2 linked regions of the Archangium violaceum genome follow. The protein of the gene in region 2 binds, or shares a complex with, the protein of the main gene of each other region. Links are inferred from orthologs where the notes say so. Each region holds a gene or a part of one and is shown on either strand. Other genes may lie near its edges.

Evidence for each region. The genes of interacting proteins can lie anywhere in the genome.
Region 1: the proteins of JRI60_RS40955 (region 2) and grxC are in contact, whole or in part, in an NMR structure (PDB 1QFN), measured with the Escherichia coli proteins. The link is inferred for Archangium violaceum from one-to-one orthologs.

The regions. Positions count from the first base shown.
Region 1 is NZ_CP069396.1:4,570,974-4,577,753, forward strand. What follows is about bases 2,765-5,550. They hold grxC (glutaredoxin 3), read right to left. Parts: upstream 4,392-5,550; coding sequence 4,137-4,391; downstream 2,765-4,136. Other genes in these bases: JRI60_RS18925 (sigma 54-interacting transcriptional regulator), read right to left, coding at 2,765-3,263; JRI60_RS18930 (hypothetical protein), read right to left, coding at 3,606-4,037; groL (chaperonin GroEL), read right to left, coding at 4,581-5,550. In the rest of the region: JRI60_RS18915 (hypothetical protein), read right to left, coding at 1-526; JRI60_RS18920 (hypothetical protein), read right to left, coding at 653-1,831; more of JRI60_RS18925, read right to left, coding at 1,869-2,764; more of groL, read right to left, coding at 5,551-6,233; co-chaperone GroES, read right to left, coding at 6,277-6,567. UniProt on the Escherichia coli protein: The disulfide bond functions as an electron carrier in the glutathione-dependent synthesis of deoxyribonucleotides by the enzyme ribonucleotide reductase.
Region 2 is NZ_CP069396.1:10,296,047-10,303,144, forward strand. What follows is about bases 2,264-5,367. They hold JRI60_RS40955 (ribonucleoside-diphosphate reductase subunit alpha), read left to right. Parts: upstream 2,264-2,627; coding sequence 2,628-5,108; downstream 5,109-5,367. Other genes in these bases: JRI60_RS40960 (ribonucleotide-diphosphate reductase subunit beta), read left to right, coding at 5,105-5,367. Also shown: recombinase RecA, read right to left, coding at 1-215; JRI60_RS40945 (hypothetical protein), read right to left, coding at 324-1,085; JRI60_RS40950 (serine/threonine-protein kinase), read left to right, coding at 1,281-2,216; more of JRI60_RS40960, read left to right, coding at 5,368-6,157; JRI60_RS40965 (hypothetical protein), read left to right, coding at 6,308-7,098. UniProt on the Escherichia coli protein: Provides the precursors necessary for DNA synthesis. Catalyzes the biosynthesis of deoxyribonucleotides from the corresponding ribonucleotides.

The DNA.
Region 1 (6,780 bases), 5.7 Mb from region 2 along the record:
CGCACCAGGAGGCCTGGCCGAGCCGCACGCCGCCCGAGTAGTCCGAGCCCGGGTTGAGGCCGAACTTCACGCTGATGCCGGTGTCCTGGTCGTGGGTGAACTCGGTCTGGTACTCCACCGGCTTGGAGCCCGAGGGCAGGGCGGTGAGCGGCACGCGCGTGTCCAGGGCCTTCTGGATGCACGCCTGGCCCTCGGCGGTGAGGTTCTCACCGGAGATGGCGTGGGTGCCGCCCTGGTCGGTGACGGTGTCCTTGACGATCACCCGGGTGGCCTTCGCCTGGCCACGGGACTTGGGGTCCGTCAGACACTCCAGGACCTCGGGCTGGGAGGAGAAGAGCGCTCCCAGGAGGGAGTTCGGGCTGAGGGGCTGGGGCAGGGCAAGTGCCTGGGTCTGGCACACGGACGTGTCGAACGGGAACTGATTGGCGATCCGCATCCGCTCCTGGGTGCCGCCCGACTGAGCGTCCTGCGTGGTGGCACAGCCGGACGCGAGGACGAGGGATGCGATGGCGATACGGCGCATCATGTGGAAGCTCTCCTTGGGGTTGAGACAGCGGGGACCTCGTTTATCAAGTCCGCAAACGAAAAGGCGTGGGACCCGGACCGGCTCCCACGCCTTCGTCATGTCAGGAGTGTCCTTTGGGACGGCGCGTTACTTGCGCTCCTTGGGGCAGATGGACTTGTCGTCCGCCAGGCGCTTCTGGGCGTTGTCCAGGTCCTGCTGGGTGGCGTTGATGATGACCTGGGTCTTGGTCTCGACCTCGGCCCAGGACTCGTCCTTGGCCTTGAGCTCCTGGGCGATGGCCAGGGTGCTCTGGTCCACCTTGAGCTGGGCGTCGATGGCGCTCACCATGGACTGGGTGGCCTCCACGAGCGTGGCGCACTTGGCCTTCAGCTCGTCGATCAGCTTCCAGTCCTTGGTCTTCTGGTATTTGGCGACGATGGCGTCATAGACCTCGGCGGCGTTGGCGCGCGTGCCGAGGGCGATGGCGGCGTCGGCGGAGCGCTGGTTGCGCACCAGCTCGAGCTGGAAGAAGCGCTGCTCGGGCGGCAGGTCCGCGGAGAGCTCGGTGACCTGCGAGTTGAAGTGGACGAAGCGGTAGGAGAACTTCAGCTGGTCCACCTCCAGCTTCGCCGGCAGGGCCATCATCTTGCCCTTGAGGCAGGCGGCGAGCTGGTCGCCCTCGGGGGTGCCCACCGGGTCGAAGGTGATGTCGGCGGCGGTGGCCGCGCCCTTCTTCAGGTCCACGTTGGCCTTGAGGAGCGGGGGGATCTTGCTGTCGAAGCCCGTGTAGCAGTCGCACCAGGTGGGCTGGCCGAGCCGCACGGCGCCCGAGAAGTCCGAGCCCGGGTTGATGCCGAACTTGACGCTGGGGCTGTTGTTCAGCTCGTGGATGAAGGTGCTCTCGGACTGCACCGGCTGGGCGCCCGCGGGCAGGGCGGCGAGCGGCACGCGCGCGTCCACGATCTTCTGGATGCAGGCCTGCCCCTCGGCGGTGAGGTTCTCACCGGAGATGGAGTGGGTGCCGCCCTGATCCGTGACGGAGGTCTTCACCACCACCTGGGTGGTCTCGGCGGTGCCGCGGGACTTGGGGTCCACGAGGCACTCCATCACCTCCGGGCGCGCGGAGCTGATGGCGCCCAGGAGGATGTTCTGGTTGGCCGGCTGGGGCAGGGTGGGGGAGCGGGCCTGGCAGACGCTCACGTCGAACGGAAGCTGGTTGGTGATGCGCATCCGCTCTTCGGTGGTGGTCGGGCCCTTCTGGGCCCCCTGCTGGCTGACGCACCCGGCCGCGAGGAGGACGGAGGCGATGGCGATACGGCGCATCATGTCGGGGATCTCCTTTGGGGTTGGAACAGCGGGGGCCTCATTTATCAAGGCCCTCGGCGTTCTTGAGATCCTTCAGGCGCAGACCGTTCTTCTTGAGCAGTCGGTAGAGGCTCTGCATGGACAGGCCGGTGTGCTGCTCGGCCGTCTTCATGTCGAAGTTGGACTGACGCATGACCTCGGCGAAGTAGAGGCGCTCGAAGTCGGCCACCACCCGGTCCTTGGCCTCGTGGTAGGGCATGCCCGTCACCAGCGCGGCCACGCTGGTGGTGGGCTGCTCGCCACCCTCCGCCTTGCGCTGGGGCTGGGCCATGAAGTCCAGCCAGCTGACGTTGCCCGTCTCCTGCATGAGGGCGCCGCGCTCCAGCACGTTGCGCAGCTCGCGCACGTTGCCCGGCCAGTCGTAGCCCTCGAAGAGGGCGATCGTCTGGGGGGTGAGCTCGAAGGAGGACTTGAGGCCGCGCAGCAGGGACTGGGCCAGCACGGGGATGTCCTCGCGCCGGGTGCGCAGCGGGGGCAGGCGCACGCGCGCCACCGCCAGCCGGTAGTAGAGGTCCGCCCGGAAGCGGCCCTGGCGCACGTCCTCCTCGAGGTTGCGGTGCGTGGAGGCGATGACGCGCACGTCCACCGGCACCGGCGCCCCGTCCAGCGAGGGCACCTCGCGCGACTCCAGCACGCGCAGCAGCTTGGGCTGCAGCGACAGCGGCAGCTCGCCCACCTCGTCCAGGAACAGGGTTCCACCCTGGGCCGCCTCGAAGACGCCCTTGGAGCCCTTGTCGTCCTCGTCTCCTCCGGAGCGCAGGCCGCCGAACAGCTCGCGCTCGGCCTTCTCCTCGGTGATGAGGTTGCAGTCCACCACCTTGAAGGGGCCGTGCCGCCGGCGCGAGTGCTCGTGCACCGCGCGCGCCGCCAGCTCCTTGCCGGTGCCCGTCTCGCCCTCCACCAGCAGGTTCATGTCCTCGCGGGCGATGCCGCGCAGCTGCGAGAAGACGACCCGCATCATCTCCGAGGTGGCCACCAGCCCGCCGAAGGCGTCGGCTCCACCCATCACCTCCACCTCGGTGGCGCGGGCCTCCTGCTTGATGGCCAGCTTCGTCTTGCCCAGCACCACCTTGTCGCCCGGCTGCAGCAGCACCTGCATCACCTGGTGTCCGTCCAGGAACGTGCCATTGCGGCTGCCCAGGTCGCGCAGGAGGATGCCCTTCGACGTGCGCTCCATCTCGATGTGCCGACGGCTCACCGTCTGGTCACTGAGCACCAGGTCCGTCGCCGGATCCGAGCCCACGCGCAGCAGCGCGTCTTGCGTGGTGACCTTCTTCCCCTTGTCAGGGCCGGCCACCACCTCCACCGTCCACTCTCGCACCTGGATCCGTGTCGACCGTCCCTCGGGACCCGTCTGCACGGTCTGGGTGACCTCCGGCCTGTCGTCGCTCATCGGCGTTGCTCCTCCCAACCCGCAGCGGGCGGACGGAAGCTCCGCCCGGGTCGCGGGAGTTGCCTGTTTATGGGTCCTCTCACTCCTGGGCAAGCCTTAGTGACGCGGAGTTCGGGCCTGGAGTCTCCGGGCACGAAGCGCTCGCACCGGGGTAGGGGAGAAGCGCACGCGGACAAGTGTCCGGGCAGCTCGGCTCTTCCTCAGTGCGGGTGGAATGGTGCGTTGGGTGTGAGATCAGGACGGCGCACGCGAGGGGCGATCCGGTACCAGCCACGGACTGGGAGTGAAGACGACCCCCGTTCCGGGAATCCAGCCCCTCGCGCGCATCCAACTCCGGGCCCACTAGTAGCGGGCGGGTGAGTCGCTGGCCGGGAAGGACTCCTTGGACTCCTCGTCCACGATGTCATCGTTCGGCCGGCCGCCGGACTTCACCTGGGCGTTCGTCTGGGCTCCGGGCGAGCCGTGCTGCTGGGCCTGCATCACCTTCTTGCCGCCCTTCTTGCTGGCGCCACCGCTCTTCTGGGTGGTCCCGGCCTGGACACCCTCGGTGCGCATCAGCCGGGCGCCCAGCAGGTTCTTGGCGCGCTCGGCCAGGTCGCGCTGCGCCTCCTGGTAGTCGCGGAAGAAGTCCACCAGCTCCTGGTCGCCGCTCTTCTCGGCGTCCTGGATGTACTGGCCGACCTCCGAGGCCCCCTGGAGACAGTGATAGAGCACGCTGATGACGTCGTAGTTCTCGTCCTTCGTACCCGTGACCTGTTCCCCTGCCTCAGCCATCATCCACCTCCGTCGTGCGTGAGGGTTGCTCCGGGCAACCTGCACACGGACGGAGGTGGGTGCCCACCCAAGGCGGGCGGTCGCCTGCTCCCAGGCGGCTCAGGCTTGCAGCATGGGATCGAGTCTTCCCTCGCTGTCCAGGCGGGCGAGATCCGAATAGCCACCCACGTGGGTGTCGCCGATCCAGATCTGCGGCACGGTCCGCTGGCCGCTCATCTCCACCAGCTTCGCGCGCATCTCGTCATCGCCGGTGACGTCCAGCTCCTCGTACTTCACGCCCTTGCGGGTGAGCAGATCCTTCGCCCGGACGCAGTAACCGCAATAGGTCGTGGTGTAGATTTTCACGGGCTTCAAGCGTGTGTCCTCCTCGTGTCTCCCTCCAAACTAAGAGGGCGGGGGACGCCACGCCACCCGGTTGGTACCTCGGTCGGTGCCCGGGGACGCCCGAAACGCGAACGGCCCCCGGCTCCACGAGGGAACCGGAGGCCGTCCGAGAGACCTCGGAGCGCGGGACGAGCCGCGCTCCGGAGCCTGGGGCGGGGACTACATGCCCATGCCGCCCATGCCGCCCATACCACCCATGCCGCCCATACCACCGCCGGCGCCAGCGCCCTCCTTCTCCTCCTTCGGACGATCCGCCACCATGGCCTCGGTGGTGAGCATCAGGGAGGCAACGGAGGCCGCGTTCTGCAGCGCGGTGCGGCTCACCTTGGCCGGGTCGATGACGCCGGCGGCCAGCAGGTCCTCGTAGGTGCTGGTGGCGGCGTTGAAGCCGTACGAGCCAGTGCCCTCCTTGACCTTGTTGACGATGACGCTGCCCTCGAGACCGCCGTTGGCGACGATCTGACGCAGCGGCTCCTCGACGGAGCGGCGGATGATGTCCACGCCGAACTTCTCACCGGCGTCGACCTTGAGGGTGTCCAGCGCCTTGGAGCAGCGCAGCAGGGCCACGCCACCGCCAGGCACCACGCCCTCCTCCACGGCGGCGCGGGTCGCGTTGAGGGCGTCCTCGACGCGAGCCTTCTTCTCCTTCATCTCGGTCTCGGTCGCGGCGCCCACGTTGATGACGGCCACGCCGCCCACCAGCTTCGCCAGACGCTCCTGGAGCTTCTCGCGGTCGTAGTCGCTGGTGGTCTCCTCGATCTGGGCGCGGATCTGCTTCACGCGCGCCTCGATGTCCTTCTGCGCACCGGCACCGTCGACGATGGTGGTGTTGTCCTTGTCGATGGTGATGCGCTTGGCGCGGCCCAGGTCGTTGAGGGTCAGCGTCTCCATCTTGATGCCGAGGTCCTCGGCGATCATCCGGCCGCCCGTCAGGGTGGCGATGTCCTCGAGCATGGCCTTGCGGCGGTCACCGAAGCCCGGGGCCTTCACGGCGGCCACGTTGAGCACGCCGCGGATCTTGTTGACCACCAGGGTGGCCAGGGCCTCGCCCTCGATGTCCTCGGCGATGATCAGCAGCGGCTTGCCGGAGCGGGCCACCTGCTCGAGGATGGGGAGCATGTCCTTCATCGAGGAGATCTTCTTCTCGTTGATGAGGATGAGGGCGTCATTCAGCACGACCTCCATGCGCTCCGGATCCGTCACGAAGTACGGGGAGAGGTAGCCGCGGTCGAACTGCATGCCCTCGACCACGTCCAGGGTGGTGTCGAGACCCTTGGCCTCCTCCACCGTGATGACGCCCTCCTTGCCGACCTTCTCCATCGCGTCGGCGATGATCTGCCCGATGGTGGTGTCGCCGTTGGCGGAGATGGTACCGACCTGGGCGATCTCCTTCTTGTCCTTGGTCGGCTTGGCCAGCGTCTTCAGCTCGGCCACGATGGCGGCCACGGCCTTGTCGATGCCGCGCTTGATGTCCATCGGGTTGTGACCGGCGGCCACCAGCTTCGCGCCCTCGCGGAAGATGGCCTGGGCCAGCACGGTCGCCGTGGTGGTGCCGTCACCGGCCACGTCGGAGGTCTTGGAGGCGACCTCCTTGACCATCTGGGCGCCCATGTTCTCGAACTTGTTCTCAAGCTCGATCTCCTTGGCCACGGTCACGCCGTCCTTGGTGATCGTGGGCGAGCCGAACGACTTCTCGATCACCACGTTGCGGCCCTTGGGGCCCAGGGTGACCTTCACCGCGTCGGCCAGGATGTTCACGCCGCGCAGGATGGCCTCGCGCGCACGAACGTCGAAAAGAATGTCCTTCGCCATGTTGATGGATTCCTTTGGGTAGAGAGGAGGAGCGGGGAGGGGATTACTTCTCGATCACGCCGAGCACATCCTCCTCACGGAGAATGAGGTGCTCCTCGCCATCGATCTTGATCTCGGTACCCGCGTACTTGCTGAACAGGATGGTGTCGCCGGCCTTGATGTCGAGCGGGCGGACCTTGCCGTCCTCGAGCACCTTGCCGTTACCGACCGCGAGCACCTTGCCCTCGAGGGGCTTCTCCTTGGCGGTGTCGGGGATGAACAGACCGCCCTTGGTCTTGTTCTCCTCGGCAACGCGCTTGACGATCAGACGATCCTGCAGGGGACGAATCTTCACGGTTGTCTCCTTCCGATGAGCACTCCAGGTGTCCGGAGTGCCGTGGGGGTTGGGATGGGGGCCGTCCGGCCCGGGCCGTTAGCACTCGCACCACACGAGTGCTAACCGGCAAGCGCGCGGGATAATAACCAGCGAAGTCGACCCGTCAAGCACGCCTGGACCGGAGGGCTGGCTCCCGCCAAGTCCCCGTCACAATTCGGGTTTTCTACTCTG
Region 2 (7,098 bases):
GACTCCGGCCCGTAGATCTCCACGATACGACCCCGGGGCACGCCGCCGACGCCCAGCGCGATGTCGAGCGAGATGCTTCCCGTCGAAATGGCCTGAACATCCCGAACCAGCGGCTCCTCGTTGCCGAGCCGCATGATCGACCCCTTACCGAACTGGCGCTCCACAGCGGACATCGCCAGTTCGATCGCCTTCTCCTTCTCTGGATTCACGGCCATTTCGTCTTGCTCCTTGCGTATGCGGCGAGCCACCCCGGCCCACCTGAACTCGCGTTTAGTACGCGATGTGAAGACCCTAGTCCATCCCTCTGACATGACCCACGGCGTTCAGCGCCGAGGCAGCAAGAGGAGCAGCCAGGCCAACAGTCCGCCCACCCCGCTGAGGGTCCCGTAGTAACCACCGAGACTGCCCAGGTATAGCTGAACGACCGACAGGACGAGCAGCCCCAGCAGGCCCGCCCGCCGGGTGTCCGAGCGTTCATCACCCCACAGTGCCGTCACCAGCCCCATCAGCGCCAGCCCCATGAGGAAGAAGAGGGGCAGCCCCAGGGCGCTCTTCCCCTCCGTCAGCTCCGGGGGAAGGAACACCCACTCGCCGACGAACCCCGTCCCCAGCACCCCCGCCGCCAGCGCCCCCTTCGTCAGGAGCCCCTTCCGGGTGGGCCGGGACTGGTTCCGCAGGTACTCCAGGTCCTCGGGGCGTACCTCCAGCGCGTAGGGGTAGCCGAGCCCCACCAGGGTCTCGACCGCCACGCCCCGGCACGTCCGGCCCTCCGCCTCCTCCAACCCCTCCAGCTGGCCGCTCTCCAGGAGATGAAGGAGCAGGTCCGCCACCTCGCGCGAGCCCCCCTCCGACCCCAGCGCCTCCAATTCCCGGTTGAGGTGCCCCGCCAGGGCCGCGCGCTCGGTGCCAGAGGCCGCCCGGGCCTGCTCGACGAGGGGCGGCACCGCCCGCATCGCCTCTCGCGGGGGTAGAGGTGCGGGAGCGCTGTCCGGCGCCTCCCAGGGGGCCAGGGATGGCACCTCCGATCCTGGCTGGTCCTCGCGGGGTCCGGAGCCGGGGGGGCGGGTATGGGTGGTGCTGGACACGGTCGGGACTGTAACGGCCGGCTCCGCCCGCCTTCAAAGCTTCCCGCCAGGCCGCTCCCGGGAGCTTCCGGCAGCGGACGCGAGCGGGCCCCGTCCCGCCTCCTGGAGGACAGCTCCCCCCACCCTCCAGGGAAGCGTTAGAGTGACGATACCTTGCCGGCCATCCCCCCTCCCCCACCACCTTCCACCAAGACCGTGGAAATCCCCTCGCGTCGCTTCGGGCGCTACGTGCTCCGCTCGCGGCTGGGCTCGGGAGGCATGGCGGAGGTGTTCCTCGCGGAGGCGCGGGACGAGAAGGGCAGCCCCTTCAAGGTGGCGCTGAAGCTGATGCGCAAGGACGTCAGCGCGGAGGCCTTCGCCGACGAGGCGGACCTGATGGGCCTGCTGGAGCACCCGAACCTGGTGAGCCGGCTGGAGATTGGCGAGGCCTTCGGGCGCTACTTCATCGCCATGGAGTTCCTGGTCGGTGGAGACCTGGAAGGGCTGCTCCGGGTGCACCACCAGCAGGGGCGCGACATCCCGGTGGCGATGGGCGTCCACGTGTGCATCGAGGCGCTGAGGGCGCTGGCGTACTTCCACCAGGCGCGCACGCGCAGTGGCCGGCCGCTGGAGCTCGTCCACGGGGACGTGAACCCCTCCAACATCTTCTTCTCCGGGCAGTGCGAGGTGAAGCTCGGTGACTTCGGCGTGGCCAAGGCGCGCGGGCTGGACCTGGGGCCGGAGGACGGGGTGACGGCGGGCAAGCTGCACTACCTGTCGCCGGAGCAGACGCGCGGGGACACGGTGACGCAGGCGTCGGATCTCTTCTCGCTGGGCATCGTCCTGCACGAGCTGGTGCTGGGTGCCCACCCCTTCGAGCGCGGCAGCGACGACCCGGACGTGGTGATGGCGGCCATCCAGGCGGCGAAGCTGAACCTGCCGGACACGTTGGACCGGAGGCTCGCGGCGGTGATCCGCAAGGCGCTGGCACCGGACGTGAATCAGCGCTACCGCACGGCGGGAGAGTTCGCTGGAGCACTCTTCACCTGGGCGTTGGACACCGGACAACCCTTCAGCGCGCGCGAGGTACAGAGCGCGATGCAACAGGCCCTCTCTCTCGCACTCTGGGAGCGGGAGAAGGGCCGCCCGTAGTCGGACGGAGCAGATCCTTTTGACAGCGTCCGAACCCGCCCATAGGTTGGCGCGCGTCGCTGGTGCCCGGGCAAGTGCCTGGGCTTGAAAGGGAATCCGGTGTGAATCCGGAGCTGCCCCCGCAGCGGTAAGCGAGAACGAATCCGCCCACACGCACTGGCCGGGAGGCTGGGAAGCGGACGGTATTAGGAACCGGCGTCAGCCGAGTGCTCGCGAGCCCGAAGACCTGCCAGCACCTGCCTCTGGGAGAAATCCAGCGGCAGCTCGACCTGGAAGCCTCGTGGGGAGGCGGGAGGTCCGAGCGCCGCGGGTTCATTCCGTGGCGGTCCCGGCCTGTCTCTTCTCCTCGTGTCTTCGGGTTCACGTGGTCGCGAACGCAGCTCGCGGCCCAGACAGTGCGCGAGGAGCAGCATGCTGAACGGAAGCCACATCCCGGGACGCGAGCAGGGCGCGCCGCCCCTGCCCGCCCATCTCACCTCCGAGACGACCCCCACGCCCCCCACCACCATGCGGGTGCGCAAGCGCAATGGAACGCTCGAGGTCGCGGACCTGAACAAGATCGTCCGAGCGATCAGCCGGTGTTGCGACGGGCTGCGCCAGGTGGACGCCATCCGCATGGCGACGAAGACGATCGCTGGCCTCTACGACGGCGCCTCGACGAAGGAGTTGGATCAGCTCTCCATCCAGACCGCCGCCTCGCTGACGCTGGAGGAGCCCGAGTACGCGAAGCTCGCGGCGCGGCTGCTCGCGACGTACATCGACAAGGAGGTCTCCGGGCAGGAGATCCACTCCTTCTCGCAGTCCATCGCCGCGGGCCACCGGCTCGGGCTGGTGAACGAGCGCGTGGCCGGGCTCGTCTCGGCGAACAGCCGCAAGCTGAACGACGCGATCGACCCCTCGCGCAACCGCCTCTTCGAGTACTTCGGGCTGCGCACGGTCTACGACCGCTACCTGCTCAAGCACCCCCAGACGCGCGAGGTGCTCGAGACGCCCCAGCACTTCTTCATGCGCATCGCGGTGGCGCTCGGGGACACCATCGCCGACGTGCTCGAGCTCTACCGGCTCTTCTCGATGCTGGAGTACGTGCCGAGCTCCCCCACCCTCTTCAACTCCGGCACGCGCCACGAGCAGCTCTCGTCCTGCTTCCTGCTGGACTCGCCCGAGGACGAGCTGGCGAGCATCTACCAGCGCTACATGGACGTGGCGATGCTCTCGAAGTTCTCGGGGGGCATCGGGCTGGCGTACCACCGGATCCGCTCGCGCGGCTCGCTCATCGAGAGCACCAACGGGCACAGCAACGGCATCGTGCCGTGGCTGAAGACGCTGGATGCGTCGGTGGCCGCGGTGAACCAGGGCGGGAAGCGCAAGGGCGCCTGCTGCGTGTACCTGGAGACCTGGCACGCGGACCTGGAGGAGTTCCTCGAGCTGCGCGACAACACCGGCGACGAGGCCCGGCGCACGCACAACCTGAACCTCGCCAACTGGATCCCCGACCTCTTCATGAAGCGCGTCGAGGCTGATGGGAACTGGTCCCTCTTCGACCCGAAGGCGGTGCCGCACCTCACGGACCTGTACGGCGAGGCGTTCGAGCGCGCCTATGAGAAGGCCGAGGCGCAGGGACTCGCGCACAAGACGGTGAAGGCCCGCGAGCTCTACGGGCGCATGATGCGGACGCTCGCGCAGACCGGGAACGGCTGGATGACGTTCAAGGACAAGTCGAACCGGGCCTGCAACCAGACGGCGCTGCCGGGCCGCGTCGTCCACCTCTCGAACCTCTGCACGGAGATTCTCGAGGTGACCTCACGGGACGAGACCGCCGTCTGCAACCTCGGCTCCATCAACCTCGCGCGGCACACGCTGGCGAACGACGCCGGTGGCGTGGCCTTCGACTGGGACAAGCTCGCGAGGACGGTGCGCTCCGCGGTGCGCCAGTTGGATCGGGTGATCGACCTCAACTACTACCCCATCGACTCGGCGAAGGGCTCGAACCAGCGCTGGCGCCCGGTGGGGCTCGGCCTGATGGGCCTGCAGGACGTGTTCTTCCAGATGCGCCTGCCCTTCGACAGCCCCGAGGCGCGCACGCTCTCGCGGAGGATCTCCGAGGACATCTACTTCCACGCCCTGTCCGCCTCGGCGGAGCTCGCGGCCGAGCGCGGTGCCCATCCGAGCTTCCAGGAGACGCGCGCGGCGCGCGGCGAGCTCCAGTTCGACGCGTGGGGAGTGATGCCCGAGGACCCCACGCGGTGGGAGGCGCTGCGCGCCCGTATCAAGTCCGTGGGGCTGCGCAACTCGCTGCTCATCGCCATCGCGCCGACGGCGACCATCGCGTCCATCGCGGGCTGCTACGAGTGCATCGAGCCGCAGATCTCCAACCTCTTCAAGCGGGAGACGCTCTCGGGCGACTTCCTCCAGGTCAACCGCTACCTGGTGGAGGAGCTGAAGTCCCTGGGGCTGTGGAACGAGGACATGCGCTCGCGCATCAAGCTGGCGGAGGGCTCCATCCAGTCGCTCGGGGAGATTCCCGCCAACGTGCGCGCCATCTACCGCACCGCGTGGGAGCTGCCGATGCGCTCGCTCATCGACATGGCGGCGGACCGGGGCGCCTTCATCGACCAGAGCCAGTCGCTCAACCTGTTCATCGAGTCGCCGAACATCGGGCAGCTGAGCTCCATGTACATGTACGCCTGGAAGAAGGGGCTGAAGACGACCTACTACCTGCGCTCGCGTCCGGCGACGCGCATCGCGAAGGCCACCGTCGACGTGTCCCGGAATGGCACGGCGCACCCCGAGGCCGGTGGTAGCGCGCCCGCTCAGGCGGCCCCCAGGCCCACGGAGGAGCAGGCCATCGCCTGCTCGCTGGAGAACCCCGAGAGCTGCGAGGCCTGCCAATGAGCGCCGTGACGCCCCTGGTGCGCTCCAACGCGACGCCGAAGACGGGTGCGCGCCTGTTGGATCCGGGCCTGAACCTGACGCTGCGGCCGATGCAGTACCCGGCCTTCTTCGAGATGTACCGCAACGCCATCAAGAACACCTGGACGGTGGAGGAGGTGGACTTCTCGACGGACGTGGGCGACCTGCGCTCGAAGATGACGGCGGCGGACCGGCACCTCATCCAGCGCTTGGTGGCATTCTTCGCGACGGGCGACTCCATCGTGGCGAACAACCTCGTGCTGAACCTCTACAAGCACGTGAACTCGCCCGAGGCGCGCATGTACCTGTCGCGGCAGCTCTACGAGGAGGCGCTGCACGTGCAGTTCTACCTCACGCTGCTCGACACGTACGTGCCGGACCCGGCCGAGCGCGCGAAGGCCTTCGCGGCCATCGACAACATCCCGAGCATCCGGGAGAAGGCCGCGTTCTGCTTCAAGTGGATGGACTCCATTGACGAGCTGGAGCGCTTGGAGACGCGGGAGCACCGGCGGCGCTTCCTGCTGAATCTCATCTGCTTCGCGGCCTGCATCGAGGGGCTCTTCTTCTTCGCGGCGTTCGCGTACGTGTACTTCCTGCGCTCGCGGGGGCTGCTGCACGGGCTGGCGGCGGGGACCAACTGGGTCTTCCGCGACGAGAGCGCGCACATGGCCTTCGCCTTCGAGGTGGTGAAGACGGTGCGCCGCGAGGAGCCGGACCTCTTCGACGCGGAGCTGGAGCGGCAAGTGGCCACCATGCTCGACGAGGCGGTGACGTGCGAGCTGCGGTTCGCCGAGGACCTGCTGGGGCTCGGCGTCGCGGGACTCTCCGTGCGCGAGATGCGGCAGTACCTCGAGTACGTGGCCGACCAGCGGCTCGCGATGCTGGAGCTGCCGAAGCGCTACGGGGCGAAGAACCCGTTCGGCTTCATGGACCTGCAGGACGTGCAGGAGCTCGCGAACTTCTTCGAGCGCCGCGTCTCGGCGTACCAGGTAGGAGTCGCCGGAGAGGTCACCTTCGACGCGAACTTCTGAGCGCTAACTCCCTGGCCTGGGTGGCGGACCAACTGCCGCCGCTGTTCATCCCAGGACACCCGACATCCCTGGAGAACAGCGGCTCCCCCTCCTCCCCACGAGCACCGTTCGAGGTGCGGGAGTCCTCACGGCTCCCGCAGGAGGGGAACCATGAAACGGCAATGGACAGGGATGGGCCTCTGCGGGGTCCTGATGCTGTTGGGACTATCGGCCTGCGGCGGTGTCGTCGTGGAGCCGTCCACCGAGGCGGTGGAGGAGATCGCCCAGGAGCACCGGCGGGAATCGACCCCGCCGGAGCAGAAGTGGGTGCGGAACATCCTCGCCACCACCGAGAGCGAGACGGTGGCCATCCGGCATGACCCGCGAGGCAACGTCGTCGTCCTCGTGACGGACATCGGCGGCCCCATCGACTTCGGCGCCGGGCCCATCAGCCCACCGGCCTCGGCATCGGGCTCGCGCATCGCGGGGCTCGCGAAGTACGCCCCCGATGGCAGCCTGCTGTGGGGCATCATCCTCTCGGGCGAGCCCACCGCCGAGCTGCCCGGAGCCGGCGCCTTTGGCGCCGCGATGACGGTCGATTCGAAGGGCAACATCGTGCTCTCCCTGAGTGTCGGCGGCCGGCTCGTGCTGGATGGCGTGACGATGACGATGGGCGAGCACCTGCTGAAGCTCGACCCGGACGGACATGCCCTCTGGGCGCTCCGGCTGCCCACCCGCGCGCGGGAGGTCGCGGTGGACAGGAAGGACCGCATCGCCATCACCGGCACCCTGGAAGGCGCCACCGAGTTCGACTTCGGCGAGGGCCCCATCACGGGCGCGGACTTCCACGCGTTCGTCGCGAAGTATTCCTCGCGGGGCGAACTCGAATGGGTCTTCGTCGATGACGTGGTGGCCAGGACCGATGCGCTCACCGCGGACGAGCACGGGAACTTCTACTTCGG